One region of the Bradyrhizobium sp. P3_C3 genome, then DNA from elsewhere that is predicted to be linked to it. Evidence: predicted binding sites of a transcription regulator. Region 1 holds the regulator's gene; each other region holds the start of a gene.
What was found. The regulator LexA, encoded in region 1, represses DNA repair genes until DNA is damaged. The targets are predictions, from matches to a motif close to TGTTCNNNNTGTGTTCNG.
Positions count from the first base shown of each region.

Region 1 (4,192 bases):
GATCAGCAAGGCCGCCGACCTGAAATCCCAGGCCGACCCGCTGCCTGACAAGGATCAGGGCCCCGCAGCGCCGGACGTCAGTCCGTACAAGCAGCCGGGGGGCTGACCGATGCTGGCCGTGGCTCTCGTCTTTCTCGTCCTCGCCATGGCCATCCTCGTACCGGTCTGTCTCGCCTTCTGGATCATGCCGGGGCGGACTTGATGCTCACCCTTCATCGCAGAGCGGATGACGCAGGATAAATCATCCTGCGCGGCCACTGTTTTGCCTCTGCGCCTGCACTCGGCTAGAACTCTCGCCGCCGATTTGCCCGAACGGGCCCAGCAGGAGTTTTCACCCGTGGCCCTGATGCCGGTTTCCGACGCGCTCGCCGCGGTGCTGGCGGGCGCAGAGCCGTTGCCTGAAGAGATGATCGCGCTCGACGCAGCCTTCCACCGCGTGCTCGCGCGCGATGTCGCGGCGCGGCGCACGCAGCCGCCGCAGGCGATGTCGGCAATGGACGGCTATGCGGTGCGCGCGGTCGATGCGGCGAAGATCGACTCCCAGCTCACCCTGATCGGCGAGGTCGCGGCGGGCCGCCCGTTTGCGGGATCGATCGGCGCCGGCGAGGCCGTGCGTATCTTCACCGGCGGTGTCGTTCCCGATGACGCTGATGCGGTCGTGATCCAGGAGGACACGATCGCGGACGGCAAGCGCATCACCATCAAGGAAGCCGCCGTAACGGGGCGGCACATCCGCCCCGCCGGCGTCGACTTCTCGGAAGGCGACGTGCTGCTGCGCAAAGGGGCCCGGCTCACCGATCGCGACCTCGCGCTCGCCGCCGGCATGAATTACCCGCAACTGCCAGTCCGGCGACGCCCGAAGGTCGCGATCCTCGCCACCGGCGACGAGCTGGTGATGCCGGGTACGACGCCGGGCCACGGCCAGATCGTCTATTCCAACGGCTACGCCCTGCACGCGCTCGCCCGCAGCGAGGGCGCCGATACCATCGACCTCGGCGTTGCCGCCGATACGCTGGAGGCCACCACGGCCGGCATCGGCCGCGCGCGGGAGAGCGGCGCGGACATCCTGATCACGACCGGCGGCGCCTCTGTCGGCGACCACGATCTGGTCCAGCAGGCGCTGAGGGACGAAGGTATCTCGATGGCGTTCTGGAAGATCGCGATGCGGCCGGGCAAGCCGATGATGCACGGGCGGCTCGGCGCGATGCGCGTGATCGGCCTGCCCGGCAATCCCGTGTCATCCTACGTTTGCGGCTTCCTGTTCATGGTGCCGTTGATTCGCGCGCTTTCGGGCCGTTCGATGATTCATCACCGCCGCGAACGCGCGGTGCTCGGCCGCGATGTCGGCGCCAATGACCAGCGCGAGGATTACCTGCGCGCATGCCTCGAGCTGCGCGACGACGGCACACTCCTCGCCCTTCCGGTCAATCACCAGGATTCCTCGCTGCTTGCGAATCTCGCTGCGGCACAGGCACTTCTCGTGCGCGCGCCATTCGCGTCGAAGGCCGAAGCCGGCACGCCTTGCGAGGTCTTGCGGCTGCCCGTCTGAGCGCTTCGTTCGCGTGCGTTCCGCGAACTTTGTCGCGTTCACGGTAAATTAAGCAGTTGCGGAACATGTATCGAACATATAGTGTCCGTTCATGATTTGTTTCGAGAATGTAGCGGCTTACTGCTGAATTCAGCGTCTCGGAATCGAACGACATCAACCGGGGGATTTTGGTCGAGATGTTAACGCGCAAACAATACGAGCTCCTGCGGTTCATCAGCGAACGGCTGAAGGAAAGCGGCGTGCCGCCCTCCTTCGATGAGATGAAGGACGCGCTCGACCTGCGCTCGAAATCGGGCATCCATCGCCTGATCACCGCGCTCGAGGAGCGCGGCTTCATCCGGCGCTTGCCCAACCGCGCCCGCGCCATCGAGGTGATCAAGCTGCCCGAGCTTCAGGCCGCCGCCGGCAGCCGCCGCGGCTTCACGCCGAGCGTCATCGAAGGCAATCTCGGCAAGGTCCGCACGACGTCCAGCCCGCCGGCGGACGAGGGCGAGCGCCCCGTCGCGGTGCCCGTGATGGGCCGCATTGCGGCCGGCACGCCGATCGAGGCCTTGCAGACCCGCAGCCACACCATCAGCGTACCGCCTGACATGCTCGGCTCGGGCGAACATTACGCGCTCGAAGTGCGCGGCGATTCCATGGTCGAGGCCGGCATCCTCGACGGCGACATGGCGCTGATCCAGCGCAACGAGAGCGCCGATACCGGCGATATCGTGGTGGCGCTGATCGACGACGAGGAAGCAACCCTGAAGCGCTTCCGCCGCCGCGGCGCCTCGATCGCGCTCGAGCCCGCTAATGCGGCCTATGAGGTCCGCATTCTGCCGCCCAACCGGGTGAAGATCCAGGGCAAGCTGATCGGGCTGTACCGGAAGTATTGATACCGGACGTGCCGGTATCGGTTATTGGGCGCCCCGCGCGCTTTCGATCGGCATCGCCGATCCGAGATTGGAGCGGACGATTGTCCGCTTCCGCTGGATAGTCTTTCTGGTTTCGCGCAGATTATCCGGCCCCTCCTCCAGCGGTAAATCCTCGGCACGCMGCACGAAGCAGCCCTGCTTCGCGGCCTTCAGGTTCGAGGAGAAGTCATGCGCCGGATCGTTCTGAGCACAATTGCTGTGGCGCTGATCGCAGCATCAGCGTCGCAAGCCTTGGACGTACAAGCCTTGGCCGTGCAAGCCTTGGCCGCGCAATCGCGGCCCCATGTCCGCAAGGACACCGCCGTGAGCGAGCAAGTCCGCAAGGCCAGCGGCACCATCGACCGACCGTCGCGGCCGGGCTGGCAATATTCCGGCTGGTCGGCGCCTGCGGGGCGCTGACACGCGCCTGCAATGCAAAGGGGCGGGCTTTGTTCCTGGTGGATTCGGGAAAGTTAATGTGATTGCGGCCTGCGGCGGCGAGCCGTAGATTTGCCTACAACCCGGCAGAACGTTTGGTATTTCCACTCTGATAGAGGCCTGCGCCTCGATTAAGAGACGTGGGTCGCTATCCCTGCATGAGGAGCACCCGATGTGTGACTACAGCCTGCATGCCGTCGCGTCGCGTCCCGCCGAAGTCGGCGAGACGATCGTCACGACAACCTTCCGCGGCACCTCGACGCGCGGCTTTGCCTCCGCGGCCGATCCGACCGTCGCGGTCTGCCTGCTCCCGGGGACGGAGCTCGCCTTCGCCGACAACGTCCGCTACGACAATCGCTGGATCTGGACGCGCACCGTCAATTCGCGCGTCGGCAAGTTCGGCAAGATCGATCCGCACATTCCCGATCGCCATCATGATGCGATCGAATTCCCCGACGGCAAATCCGTGCTGGTGACGCAGCTGGTCGAAGGCCAGCGTGCGACCGTGCTGCAGCTACCGGTGACCCAGCCGCTCGGCGAGCGCGAGCACAAGCCGCAGACCATCACCGACAGCCGGACAACCATCACCCGCCTGCCGATCGGCTGATGCAGCCATTCCCGGCCGGCAGGTCGGGCCAGGATTGAAAATCGCCATCGCCGGCCGAGGCCGGCGAGATGGTGTCGTTTGTGTCCCGCGAAACTCCATCGGGCGGACCAAGCCGTGGCGTCTCCCACCGCACGAAGTTTGCGCTGTCCTGCCTGAATTTTGAACGTCCGTTCCGCAGCCAAATGGCCGATGCTTGGTGCGGCTTGAGACGGCGGGCACGTTCGATGAAGACCTTCATTCGCGTCGTTGAACTCTGGGTGCCTGACCGCACGCGCATGCGGCTGGAATTCGGCGGCGGCCTCTACGGCGAAGGGTTGTCCGCGTTTAGGGACGTGAGCGAGGATCTGCACTTCGGATATGACGAGGGGCTTCCCGGCAAGGCCTGGGCCGGCGGCCACCCCGTGATCCTCACCAGATTCACCGATTCCTATTTCAAGCGGACCGATCAGGCCATCGCCGCCGGGCTGACCTGCGGCGTGGCGGTGCCGGTGTTTTCAGGCGAATTCCTGCAAGCCGTCATGGTGCTGTTCTGCGGCGACGACGAGGCCCATGTCGGCGCGATCGAGCTCTGGCACAACGATGCCGAAACCTCCCACGAGATGGGGCTCGTCGACGGCTATTACGGCACCGCCGACATGTTCGAATTCAACTCCCGCCACACCAGATTTCCGCGTGGCTTCGGCCTGCCCGGCCGCATCTGGA
Region 1 is NZ_JBFUGY010000011.1:15,327-19,518, reverse strand. It holds gene AC1DW2_RS14430 (hypothetical protein) at 1-106, shown strand, start outside; gene AC1DW2_RS14425 (molybdopterin molybdotransferase MoeA) at 338-1,549, shown strand; gene lexA (transcriptional repressor LexA) at 1,726-2,427, shown strand; gene AC1DW2_RS14415 (hypothetical protein) at 2,635-2,865, shown strand; gene AC1DW2_RS14410 (hypothetical protein) at 3,056-3,490, shown strand; gene AC1DW2_RS14405 (GAF domain-containing protein) at 3,715-4,192, shown strand, end outside.

Region 2 (4,192 bases), on a different contig from region 1:
CGCTTAGCGGCGTCGGTCGCGGATGAGAGCGCACTCCGCCGCGTCCTTCCGCAGCTTCTCAAGTTGAACCAGATGATCTTGCATGGCCCGCTGGCCCGCTGTTTCGAGAACCAGCGGAGTCAACGCGACGGGCTTACTTCGGCGGCTGCAAGCCGGATGATTTCAACCATTCCTCAATGCGGGCGGCGACATCGGATTCGTGGGCCTTCTTCAAAAGAGCCTCTTGCTCTGGGGCCGCCTGCAATTGTTCTGCCTTTTCTCGCGCTAGTCTGGCTTCCTTGATGAGCCGCTCTCCAAGCACTCTATCCGGTTTGAATCGGAAGCGCTTCATGACTTCCTCCTGTCACAAAGTTCGCTCTGCTTAAAACTTTCAAGGGGCACAGAAGTTCTACGGAACTCTACACCTCATGTTCGCTTAGCGGAACACATTCGTTTGCGGTCCGTTCTTCAAATCCAAATCGGGCCACCGCGAAAATCAAACTAGGCCACCGCGCTCGGAAACCAGGCCAGCATCCGGGTACTGCCGAAATAGGCCACTCGGGATTGCAAAGTAGGCCACTGGTAGGAACTAAGGGATTGCCCGCCCTGTTGCATGTTGTTCCTCCCTCTAAAGGAACAGCCTTATGGCCGACGACAACAATAAAAATCCAAATGAGAAGCAGCCCGGCGAGAATCCGGACGGCAAGTACCATTTCAATCCTGGGAACATGGCCGGGAAGAAGCCCGGGGATCCGGAGCAGACTGCCGAAAACCGTGGCGAGCAGCCGCACGAGGACAAAGAAAAACCCGCCGGTTAGATGCCGGCCACTCGCAGATGCGAAGTAGGGCCACTATAGGACCGCACCGGACGGCGGCTTTATGGCCGGCCACTCACCGAAGAAAAATGGGAATGGATTGTTTATCCCAGGATCGGGCAAGGAGATCGCTTCGCAGGAATGGCTCCCACTAGAGCGGCCTCAAAGGGAGCGCGGGCCTACATCGATGAGAAGCTGGATGGAAAAGAGGCCGCCAACTGAGGCGGCCTCAAATCATCAGGATCAGCCAGACGATTAGGCCAGCGTTCACGGTGCCTACGGTGACAATACCTGTCTGAATAAGTCGCTCGGTCATGGTGTCACCCCCCGATTGAGAGGGAACCCTGCGCTCAATCGGAACGAGCGTCTATGCAGATTGTGCCAGACCCGGGAAATTTCGGTAATATATGACGGCGTGTTCCGCCCGTGAATACACCTTATGGTTGGCCCAGAACAAAACAGGCCACGTGTCATTTCAAACCAGGGCAATGTCGCCGGAAACAGGCCAGTACCAAAATCCGCGAAAGAACATATTGCGAACTTGGAACAAATAGGGTACATTACTTTTATCGCCGGCCCGCCCCGCCAATCGTTTGTCCCTCTAGCGAATCCTCGCCATAAGGAGCACGACCCAATGTCCAACACTGCCCTGCGTATCGTCGAAGGATCTTCCATGGACAAGAGTAAAGCTCTGGCCGCCGCGCTCTCCCAGATCGAGCGCCAGTTCGGCAAGGGCTCGGTGATGAAGCTCGGCAAGAACGACCGGTCGATGGATGTCGAGGCGGTGTCCTCGGGTTCCCTCGGGCTCGACATTGCGCTCGGGATCGGTGGTCTGCCGAAGGGGCGCGTCGTGGAAATCTACGGGCCGGAATCCTCGGGCAAGACCACGCTGGCGCTGCACACGGTGGCGGAAGCGCAGAAGAAGGGCGGAATCTGCGCCTTCATCGACGCCGAGCACGCGCTCGACCCGGTCTATGCGCGCAAGCTGGGCGTCAACATCGACGAGCTCCTGATTTCGCAGCCGGACACGGGCGAGCAGGCGCTGGAAATCTGCGACACGCTGGTGCGCTCGGGTGCGGTAGACGTGCTGGTGGTCGATTCGGTCGCGGCTCTGGTGCCGAAGGCCGAGCTCGAGGGCGAGATGGGCGACGCGCTGCCGGGTCTCCAGGCCCGTCTGATGAGCCAGGCGCTGCGCAAGCTGACGGCCTCCATCAACAAATCCAACACCATGGTGATCTTCATCAACCAGATCCGCATGAAGATCGGTGTGATGTACGGCTCGCCGGAAACCACGACCGGCGGCAACGCGCTGAAATTCTATGCCTCCGTCCGTCTCGACATCCGCCGCATCGGCGCGATCAAGGAGCGGGACGAAGTGGTTGGCAACACGACGCGCGTCAAGGTGGTGAAGAACAAGCTGGCGCCGCCCTTCAAGCAGGTCGAATTCGACATCATGTACGGCGAGGGCGTCTCCAAGATGGGCGAGATCCTCGATCTCGGCGTCAAGGCCGGCATCGTCGAAAAGTCCGGCGCCTGGTTCTCCTATGACAGCCAGCGCCTCGGCCAGGGCCGCGAGAACTCGAAAGCGTTTTTGAAAGCCAACCCCGACATCACCGCCAAGATCGAGACCTCGATCCGCCAGAACTCCGGCCTGATCGCCGAGCAGATTCTCGCCGGTGCACCGGAGCGTGACGCCGACGGCGAGGAGCCGGCGGACGAGTAAGGCCTAACGCGAAGAACTTTCGCGAGGAGCGGGCGCTGAGGACGTTGAGTTGCCGACGTCGTCAGTGCCCGTTTCGTTTTGTGGGGCGTTCGCGATGAAACGCGTGATCCTGACCAGTTCGTCCGGCGTCGGTCTTGCCCATGCGGATCGCGCCGACATGGTCGTGCCGTTCATCTTTCGCTTCGTTTCGGGGCCACTGCCTACCTCGCATCACCTCGAGCAATACCTGACGGGAGGCTATGTCAGAGGCGATCCGGAGGTGCGTTGGTCCGATCTTGTTGGCCGGTTGCCTCAGACCGGTCTCGCGCACAAAGAGACAGGCCTGATTTGGTTTTGCGAGACCTATGGCGTCGATCTCATCGAGCTGTGGTTCGACCCTGAGCCCAATAGTCAGTTGCAACTGATCTGGATCCTCGATTATTTGCGGTCCCATCCATCGATCACCGATCGTCTGAGATTGCGACGTGTCAATTTCGATCTGCGCGGAGCGGACGGCACAGAGCTTCGCGATCGTATGGTGCGGGAATTGGAGGTCGCGGACTGCGACTTCGAGATCGCCAACATGGCCTGGGAAGCCTACCGGGCGCCAACGCCGGAGCTCTGTTTCGGATTGCTCGGCAGGGATTTCCCCAGGCTGCCCTTCCTGAAGCCTGCGATGGAACAATTGCTGGCAGAACTGCCATCACCAATCACCGGACTAGGTACGACGGAAGCGCGGCTTCTCGACCTGATTGCGCGGGGGCACAACCGTACCAAGGAGCTGTTTCAACCGGACGGTCCGCTGCAAACGCGCGTGTTCGATCAATGGGAATTGGGCCCGCTGCTCGAAGGGCTTGGGTCCGGCCCAATGCCGGTGATCACGGGTCTCGATCCGAAACTCGCGACGCTGGCCCCGCACGATGCGCGAGGCCGCAACGCCGCCTTTCGCCGAAGCCGGCTATCGCTCACCGAATTTGGGGAAGCGGTCCTTGAAGGCCGGGAGGATTTCCGCCGTCAAACCCCGATCAGACGCTGGTGGGGCGGAACGCTTCTGACCAACGAACGGCTGTGGCGTTGGGACCGACAGAACCGTTCGCTCGTTGCACCCTTGATACGCGTTCGGGGACGTAGGGTGGGCAAAGGCGCGCAAGCGCCGTGCCCACCATATTCCAACGCGCATAAAGGTGGTGGGCACGCTTCCGCCTTCGCTCTTCGAGCTACGGCGGACAAGTCGCTTTGCCCACCCTACGAAGCTACGATCCCTTACTCCGCCGCTTCCGCGTAATCGCTCACCGGCGGGCACGAGCACACCAGGTTGCGGTCGCCATAGACGTTGTCGACGCGACCGACCGGGCACCAGTATTTGTCGGTGCGCGAGACGCCGTCGGGAAAGCAGCCCTCGGCGCGGGTGTAGGCGCGATTCCAATCGTCGTCCGCGATGTCGTGCACGGTGTGCGGGGCGTGACGCAAAGGCGAAGCCTCGATCTTGAAGCGGCCGGCCTCGACCTCGGCGATCTCCTTCCGGATCGCGATCATGGCGTCGCAGAACCGGTCCAGCTCCGCCTTCGATTCCGACTCGGTCGGCTCGATCATCAGCGTCCCCGGCACCGGAAAACTCATGGTCGGGGCATGGAAGCCGTAATCGATCAGGCGTTTTGCGATGTCGTCCACGGTGACGCCCGACGTCGTCTTCAGC
Region 2 is NZ_JBFUGY010000020.1:84,889-89,080, forward strand. It holds gene AC1DW2_RS23010 (hypothetical protein) at 134-331, opposite strand; gene AC1DW2_RS23015 (hypothetical protein) at 624-797, shown strand; gene recA (recombinase RecA) at 1,429-2,517, shown strand; gene AC1DW2_RS23025 (hypothetical protein) at 2,612-3,781, shown strand; gene gcvP (aminomethyl-transferring glycine dehydrogenase) at 3,760-4,192, opposite strand, start outside.
Region 2: recA (recombinase RecA) is a predicted target of LexA. The motif match lies at 1,319-1,336, and genes of this name have one in related genera.

Region 3 (4,192 bases), on a different contig from region 1:
ACATAGTGCGAATGTTCGATCAGCTTGTCGCGGAACTGCTGTTGCACCTGCGCGGCCCTGGTTGCCAGACCCGGCACGCGCGCGATCGCCTCGATCGCGAGGTGATAGCGGTCGAGCCCGTTGAGCACGACCATGTCGAATGGCGTCGTCGTGGTGCCTTCCTCGGCGAAGCCGCGCACATGCATTCCGGCATGGTTGGTGCGGTTATAGGTGAGACGGTGGATCAGGTAGGGATAACCGTGATAGGCGAAGATCACGGGCTTGTCTGATGTGAACAGGCTGTCGAAGTCACGGTCGGACAGGCCGTGCGGGTGCTGGTCCTTCGGCTGCAGCGTCATGAGGTCGACGACGTTGACGACGCGGATCTTCAGGTCGGGCAGCGCCTTGCGCAGCAGATCGACGGCGGCGAGCGTCTCCAGTGTCGGCACGTCGCCGGCGCAGGCCATCACGACGTCGGGCTCGCCATCCGCATCCTCCGTGCCAGCCCAGGTCCAGATGCCGATGCCGGCATCGCAATGCGTGGCGGCGTCCTGCATCGATAGCCATTGTGGGGCTGGCTGCTTGCCGGCGACAATGACGTTGATGCGGTCATAAGTGCGCAGGCAGTGATCGGCGATCCACAACAGCGTGTTGGCATCAGGCGGAAAGTAGATGCGGACGATGTCGGCCTTCTTGTTGGCGACGAGATCGACGAAGCCGGGATCCTGATGGCTGAAGCCGTTATGGTCCTGCCGCCAGACATGCGAGGTCAGGAGATAGTTGAGCGAGGCGATCGGTCGCCGCCAGGGCAGATGTCGCGTCACCTTCAGCCATTTGGCGTGCTGGTTGAACATGGAATCGACGATGTGGATGAAGGCCTCGTAGCAGGAGAACAAGCCGTGCCGTCCGGTGAGCAGATAGCCCTCGAGCCAGCCCTGGCAGAGATGTTCGCTCAAAACCTCCATCACGCGGCCGTCCTGTGCGAGATGCACGTCGTAAGGCTCCGTCGGCTCCATCCAGACCCGTTCCGTCGCCTCGAACACGGCGTCGAGCCGGTTTGACGCGGTCTCGTCCGGGCCCATGATGCGGAAGTTGCGCGTCTCGGCGTTGAGGCGGATGACGTCGCGCAAAAATTTGCCGAGCTCACGCGTCGCTTCGCCCGTCACACCGCCCGGCTGCGGCACCTCCACGGCAAAACTGCGGAAGTCCGGCAGCTTCAGCTCCTTCTTCAGCAGGCCGCCATTGGCGTGCGGATTGGCGCCCATGCGCCTGTTACCTTCGGGCGCCAGCGCCTGAAGCTCGGGAACAAGCGCGCCGCTGCCGTCGAACAGCTTTTCGGGCTCGTAGCTGCGCATCCAGTCTTCGAGGATTTTCAGATGTGCCGGGTTCTCGCGACAGCTCGCAACGGGAACCTGATGCGCGCGCCAAAAGCCCTCGACCTTCTTGCCGTCGACCTCCTTCGGGCCGGTCCAGCCCTTCGGGCTGCGCAGCACGATCATCGGCCAACGCGGCCGCTCGACGCTTTGACAGCCGTCGCGGGCATGCTGCTGGATCGAGCGGATGCTGCCGAGCGCGACGTCGAGCGCGTCCGCCATGGCCTGGTGCATCAATTCAGGATCGTCGCCCTCGACGAACAGCGGCTCGTGGCCGAACCCGCGGAACAGGTCGCGGATCTCCGCGTCGCGCATCCGTCCGAGCACGGTCGGGTTCGCGATCTTGTAGCCGTTGAGATGCAGGATCGGCAGCACAGCGCCGTCATGCGCGGGATTGAGGAACTTGTTCGAGTGCCACGACGCCGCGAGCGGGCCGGTTTCGGCCTCGCCATCGCCGACGACGCAGGCGACGACCAGGTCGGGATTGTCGAATGCGGCGCCATAGGCGTGCACCAGCGCGTAGCCGAGCTCGCCGCCTTCGTGGATCGAGCCCGGCGTTTCCGGCGCCGCGTGGCTCGGAATGCCGCCGGGGAAGGAGAACTGCCTGAAAAGTTTTCGCAATCCGTCCGCATCGCGCGCGACGTCAGGATAGATCTCGCTGTAGCTGCCCTCGAGATAGGTGTTGGCCACCATGCCTGGGCCGCCATGGCCGGGACCGCAGATATAGAGCACGCTGACATCGAGCGCGCGGATGACGCGGTTCAGATGGGCGTAGATGAAGTTCAAACCGGGCGTCGTGCCCCAATGGCCGAGCAAGCGCGGCTTGATGTGTTCCGGCCGCAACGGCTCGCGCAGCAGCGGATTGTCGAGCAGATAGATTTGCCCGACAGAGAGGTAGTTCGCGGCGCGCCAATAGCGATCGAGCAGATCGAGGTCGCTGCTCCCTGAGGCCGATTGTCGTTGATTTGTCATGTTCCTGCTGACTTTCACCCAGCGATCGTCACCAACTTTGTTCCGGTGCGATTGATCCCTGTCCGGCATCGAACAGGATCGCCGCGACGGGTGTGTTGCGTGAGGTCAAAGGACCGCGCCCGAAATTTGGGCGGCTACTGTGCATGGGGTTGTTTTTCAGTTTTTTGTTTGTGTTCTTGATTTGTTCCTTTGGCGTGCTATCTTGGCTTCATGAGTCCAGCATCCTCTCATGCTCTCAAGCACCCGCCGGTCACGGCGCCCTCCGAGCCGGCGGGTGCGGACTCTGATTTTCCCGAACTGGCGGTCGCAATCGACAAGCAGCGCAGGCGAGGGCGGGGCGCCCAGTCCAATGCCAGTGGCCGCTTCGAGGCCGAGGCCCGCGTCGCCTTCGACGATGGCTGGCAGAGCCTGGAGGAGCTGCCGCCGTTCAAGACCAGCGTTGGCGTCGACGCCTCGCGCAAGGTGATCACCCGCAACGAATCCCCCGATATCGGCTTCGACCGCTCGATCAATCCCTATCGCGGCTGCGAACACGGCTGTGTCTATTGCTTCGCGCGGCCGACGCACGCCTATCTCGGCCTGTCGCCGGGGCTCGACTTCGAGTCAAAGCTGTTTGCCAAGCCAGATGCGCCTTCGCTGCTCGAGAAGGAGCTGGCCGCGACCGGCTACGAGCCGCGGATGATCGCGATCGGCACCAACACCGATCCGTATCAGCCGATCGAGCGCGAGCGCAAAATCATGCGTGGTATTCTCGAAGTGCTGGAGCGCGCCGGCCATCCGGTCGGCATCGTCACCAAGTCGGCGCTGGTGGTGCGCGACATCGACATTCTCGCGCGGATGGCCAAGCGCAACCTCGCCAAGGTCGCGATCTCGGTCACCTCGCTCGATCCAAAGCTCGCGCGCACCATGGAGCCGCGCGCGGCGACGCCGCCGAAGCGGCTGGAGGCGCTGAAGCAGCTCTCGGAGGCCGGCATTCCCACCACCGTGATGGTTGCGCCCGTGATCCCCGCGCTGAACGATTCCGAGATCGAGCGCATTCTCGATGCCGCCGCCCATGCCGGCGTCAAGGAAGCCTCCTATGTGCTGTTGCGGCTGCCGCTGGAGGTTCGCGATCTCTTCCGCGAATGGCTGATGGCCAATTATCCGGACCGCTACCGCCACGTCTTCACCCTGATCCGCGACATGCGCGGCGGCCGCGATTACGACGCGAAATGGGGCGAGCGGATGAAGGGCACCGGACCGATGGCCTGGACCATCGGCCGCCGCTTCGAGATCGCCTGCGACAGGCTTGGGCTGAACAAGCGGCGCTCCAAGCTGACGACGGATCACTTTGCGAGGCCGGAGCGGAACGGCGATCAGCTCAGCCTGTTCTGATCGGGAAACGGAAGAGGCGTAGCATGAGCCAGGAACTTACCGCGCCGGTGCCGCGGCTCACCGTCATCACACTGGGTGTGAGCGACATTCGTGCCAGCATCGCCTTCTATGACGCGCTCGGCTTCGCGCGTCGGCTGAAGGCGACCGGCGAGGCGGTTGCGTTCTACGATACCGGTGGTCCGGTACTGGCCCTGTTTCACTGGGACAAACTCGCGGCCGACGCCAAGTTACCGGACAATCCGAGGCCAGCGACCTTCCGCGGCATGACGCTCGCCTGGAACTGCGCCACGCGCGACGAGGTCGATGCGGTTCTGGTCTTCGCCGTTGGCAAGGGCGCGGCGCTGCTGAAAGCGGCGCATGAGACCGACTACGGCGGTTATTCCGGCTATTTCGCCGACCCCGACGGCCATCCCTGGGAGGTCGTGGTCGCGCCGGGCATCGAGGTCGGAGAGGACCGGCGGGTGCATCTGGCGGAGTAGGCGGCTGGTCTGAAT
Region 3 is NZ_JBFUGY010000022.1:24,916-29,107, forward strand. It holds gene AC1DW2_RS23980 (phosphoketolase family protein) at 1-2,324, opposite strand, end outside; gene AC1DW2_RS23985 (PA0069 family radical SAM protein) at 2,535-3,698, shown strand; gene AC1DW2_RS23990 (VOC family protein) at 3,722-4,177, shown strand.
Region 3: AC1DW2_RS23985 (PA0069 family radical SAM protein) is a predicted target of LexA. The motif match lies at 2,496-2,513, and genes of this name have one in related genera.

Region 4 (4,192 bases), on a different contig from region 1:
CTGGTCCAGTCGATCCGGGCTTCGGCCTTGTCGATCTTGGCGGCGTAGGTGACGCCATCCTCGCTCTGCTTCCTGAGCTGGAGCCCGCCGCGGGCGAGCGCGGCCATCGCGCGCACCATCAGATCGGCGCCGAGCCGGGAGAGGCGGTCATGCAGATCGACCGCGGTCATGTTGTCGGGAATCGCGATGCGCTCGGCCATGGCGACGTCACCGGTGTCGAGACCGACATCCATCTTCATCACCATGACGCCGCTCTCGGCATCGCCTTCCATGATCGCGCGGTTGATCGGCGCGGCGCCGCGCCAGCGCGGCAGCAGCGAAGCGTGCAGATTGTAACAGCCGAGCTTCGGCGCATCGAGGATCGCCTGCGGCAGGATCATGCCGTAGGCGACGACGACGGCGGCATCGGCGTCGAAGGCGCGAAACTCGTCGAGCGCTTCGGGCGTCTTCAGCGACTTCGGCGTCAGCACGGGCACGCCAAGTTTTCGCGCCGCTTCCTCGACCGGGGTCGGCTGCAATTGCAGGCCGCGCCGTCCGCCGGGCTTGGGCGCACGGCTATAGACCGCCGCGATCTCGTGGCCATGCGAGACCAGCTCGAGCAGCGTCGGCACGGAGAAATCGGGCGTGCCCATGAAGATGAGGCGGAGGGGCATGTGGCGAGACAATCCTCGGAAACGAGCAAGTTACTCGTCATGGCCGGGCTTGTCCCGGCCATCCACGTTCTCGCTACTCGCGGCGGCAAAGAACGTGGATGCCCGGCACAAGGCCGGGCATGACGGCGGAGGACGTGGCTACTCCGCGCGCTTGGCGGCTTTCTCGAACTTCTTGATCACGCGGTCGCGCTTGAGTTTTGACAGATAGTCGACGAACAGCACGCCGTTGAGATGGTCGATCTCGTGCTGGATGCAGGTGGCGTAGAGGCCTTCGGCGTCCTCCTCGTGCACCTTGCCGTCGAGGTCGGTGAAGCGCACGCGCACCTTCGCAGGCCTTTCGACCTCCTCGTAATATTCGGGGATCGAGAGGCAGCCTTCCTCGTAGACCGACAGATCCTCGGAGGAGGCGATAATTTCAGGGTTGATGAAGACACGCGGCTCCGGCTTTGTCTCGCCGTCCGGGTCAGGCTTGGCGAGGTCCATGGTGATCAGCCGCAAGGGCTGCGCGATCTGGATCGCCGCGAGCCCGATGCCGGGCGCGTCGTACATGGTCTCGAACATGTCGTCGGCAAGCTTGCGGATCTCCGTCGTGACCTTCTCGATCGGCTTGGAGACCAGACGCAGCTGCTTGTCGGGCAGGATGATGATTTCTCTGAGGGCCATGGCCGCGATTTAAGCCGCATGCCGGATGCGGTCAATGCGGCGAGGAACTCCGTTAACCCTCCGCTAACCATAAAACTTCAGGGTTCGTTAACCATAAAAATTAGGGGGCTATCAACCATAAACGTTCGCTATTCGTTCGCGGAGGGTGTCGAATCGGCTACAAGGGCCGCCATGAACGAGATCATTTTCCTGGCTGGCGACTGGCCGGTCCGCACCATCGATGCGCTGATCGGCTTCGGCGCCCTCGTCGTCATCCTGCTGGTGGTGATCGCGGTCGTGATCGCGCGATCCGGGCGGCGCGGCGCGGAACTTGCCATGGCCAATGCCATCCGCGCGGACGAGCTCGAGGAGCGCCTCAGCCAAGTGCTGCACGCCCAGAGCGAAGCTGCCGGCCGAGCCGACGCCATGACCCAGGCGCTGGCCGGCCGCCAGGCCGACATGGCGCGCGCGGTCAACGAGCGGCTGGATTCGGTGACCCATCGGGTCGGCCAGTCCATGGAACACTCGACCCGCAACACGATGGAGAGCCTGCGCGCCCTGCACGAGCGGCTCGGCATCATCGACAACGCGCACAAGAACCTCACCGACCTCACCACGCAGGTGACAACCCTGCGCGACGTGCTCGCCAACAAGCAGTCGCGCGGCGCCTTCGGCCAGGCAAGGATGGAGGCGATCGTCCAGGACGGCTTGCCGAAGGGCGCCTACGAGTTCCAGTTCACGCTCTCGACGGGAAAGCGGCCGGACTGCGTGGTGTTCCTGCCCGACCAGCGGCCGCTCTGCATCGACGCAAAGTTTCCGCTGGAGGCGATGACCGCGCTGCACGATGCGCGCACCGACGAGGAGAAGCGCATCGCCACGCAGCGGCTGCGCGGCGACGTGATGAAGCATGTCAGCGACATCGCCGACAAATATCTCGTCGCTGGCGAGACCCAGGAGATGGCGCTGATGTTCGTGCCGTCGGAATCCGTCTATGCGGAAATCCATGACGGTTTCGACGACGTGATCCAGAAGGCCTATCGCGCCCGCGTCGTGCTGGTGTCGCCCTCGCTCTTGATGCTCGCGATCCAGGTGATGCAGCAGATCATGAAGGACGCGCGCATGCGCGACGCCGCCGACCAGATCCGCACCGAGGTGATCAAGCTCGGCGACGATTTGGGCCGCCTGCGCGACCGCGTGCTGAAATTGCAGAAGCATTTTGCCGACGCGAACGAGGACGTGCGGCAAGTGCTGATCTCCGCTGACAAGATCGAGAAGCGCGCCGGGCGGATCGAGGAGCTCGATTTCAGCAAGACCGATGCGCCGGAGGGTCCGCATCTGGTGGCAACGGGAGCCGCGGAGCTGTTCCCGAGGAAGCTCCAGGCGGGGGAGTGAGGTTATAGTACACTGTCATGCCCCGCGAAGGCGGGGCATCCAGTACGCCGCGGCAGCCGTGATTGAATCGAGGCGCTGGTGAGTTACTGGATCGTCCGCCTTCGCGGACGATGACACCGTTGGGGTGGTCGCATGGGCGGACGCCATTACTACGTCTATATTCTTGCCAGCAAGATTGGCGGCACGCTGTACATCGGTGTGACAAACGACCTCATTCGTCGCGTGGCGGAGCATAAGTCGAAGGTCATCGAGAGCTTTACAGAGAAGTATGACGTCGCAAGGCTGGTCTATTTTGAGCAGTTCGACGATCCTGAGAATGCGATCAAGCGGGAGAAGCGGCTCAAGAAGTGGAACAGGGCCTGGAAGGTCCGACTGATTGAGCAGCACAATCCGAATTGGGATGATTTGTATCCCGCGATAGCCGGGCCACCATGATGCTGTCATACCCCGCGAAGGCGGGGTATCCAGTACGCTGCGGCAATTGTGATTGAACTGAAACGCTGGTGATTACTAGATCGTCCGCCTTCGCGGACGATGACATCGAGGGTGTTGAGGCGTCTCCCGCCTCACCGGCTACCACGAGGCTTTTCCCCCAGAATCTGCTAACACCTCTCCATGACCGCACCCGACGCGACCTCCCCTGCCAGCCCCGACACGGCCCCTACCTCCTGGCGCGACGGCCTGGCCGTGTACCTGCAACCGCGGGTGCTGATCGTGCTGTTCCTCGGCTTCTCGTCCGGGCTGCCGCTGGCGCTGTCGGGCTCCACGCTCCTGGTGTGGATGCGCGAGGCCGGGGTCGACCTCAAGACCATCGGGCTGTTTGCGCTGGTCGGCACGCCCTACACGCTGAAATTCCTGTGGGCGCCGCTGGTGGATGCGCTGCATGTGCCGCTGTTCACGCGCGCGTTCGGACGGCGGCGCGGCTGGCTGCTGTTCTCGCAGCTATTGCTGATCATCGCGATCCTGCTGCTGGCGCTGACCGATCCCGCGCGCTCGCCGTTCTACGTCGCGCTCGGCGCGCTGCTGGTCGCGACGACGTCCTCGACGCAGGACATCGTGGTCGACGCCTTCCGCGTCGAGAGCCTGCCGGAGAGCGAGCAGGCTGCCGGAATGGCTTCCTATGTCGCGGCCTATCGCATCGGCATGCTGGTCTCGACCGCGGGCGCGCTGTTCATCGTGTCCGGCTTCGAGGGCACCGGCATTCCGCGTGCGTCAGCCTGGATGTGGGGCTATGTGGTGATGGCGGCGATGGTGCTGATCGGCACGATCACCGCGCTGGCCGCGACCGAGCCCGAGCAATCGGTGCAGGCGGAAGCCGCGATACAAACCGAGACGGCGCTCGCGCGCGTGCTGCACGCGGCGATCGGGGCCTTCTCGGAATTCCTGTCGCGCAAGGACGCGCTCGCCGCGCTCGCCTTCGTCGTGCTGTTCAAGTTCACCGATGCCTTCTCCGGCACGATGACCGCGCCGTTCGTGATCGACCTCGGATTTTCCCGCAACGATTA
Region 4 is NZ_JBFUGY010000084.1:7,987-12,178, forward strand. It holds gene fmt (methionyl-tRNA formyltransferase) at 1-653, opposite strand, end outside; gene def (peptide deformylase) at 792-1,316, opposite strand; gene AC1DW2_RS42070 (DNA recombination protein RmuC) at 1,488-2,687, shown strand; gene AC1DW2_RS42075 (GIY-YIG nuclease family protein) at 2,820-3,122, shown strand; gene AC1DW2_RS42080 (AmpG family muropeptide MFS transporter) at 3,303-4,192, shown strand, end outside.
Region 4: AC1DW2_RS42070 (DNA recombination protein RmuC) is a predicted target of LexA. The motif match lies at 1,439-1,456, and genes of this name have one in related genera.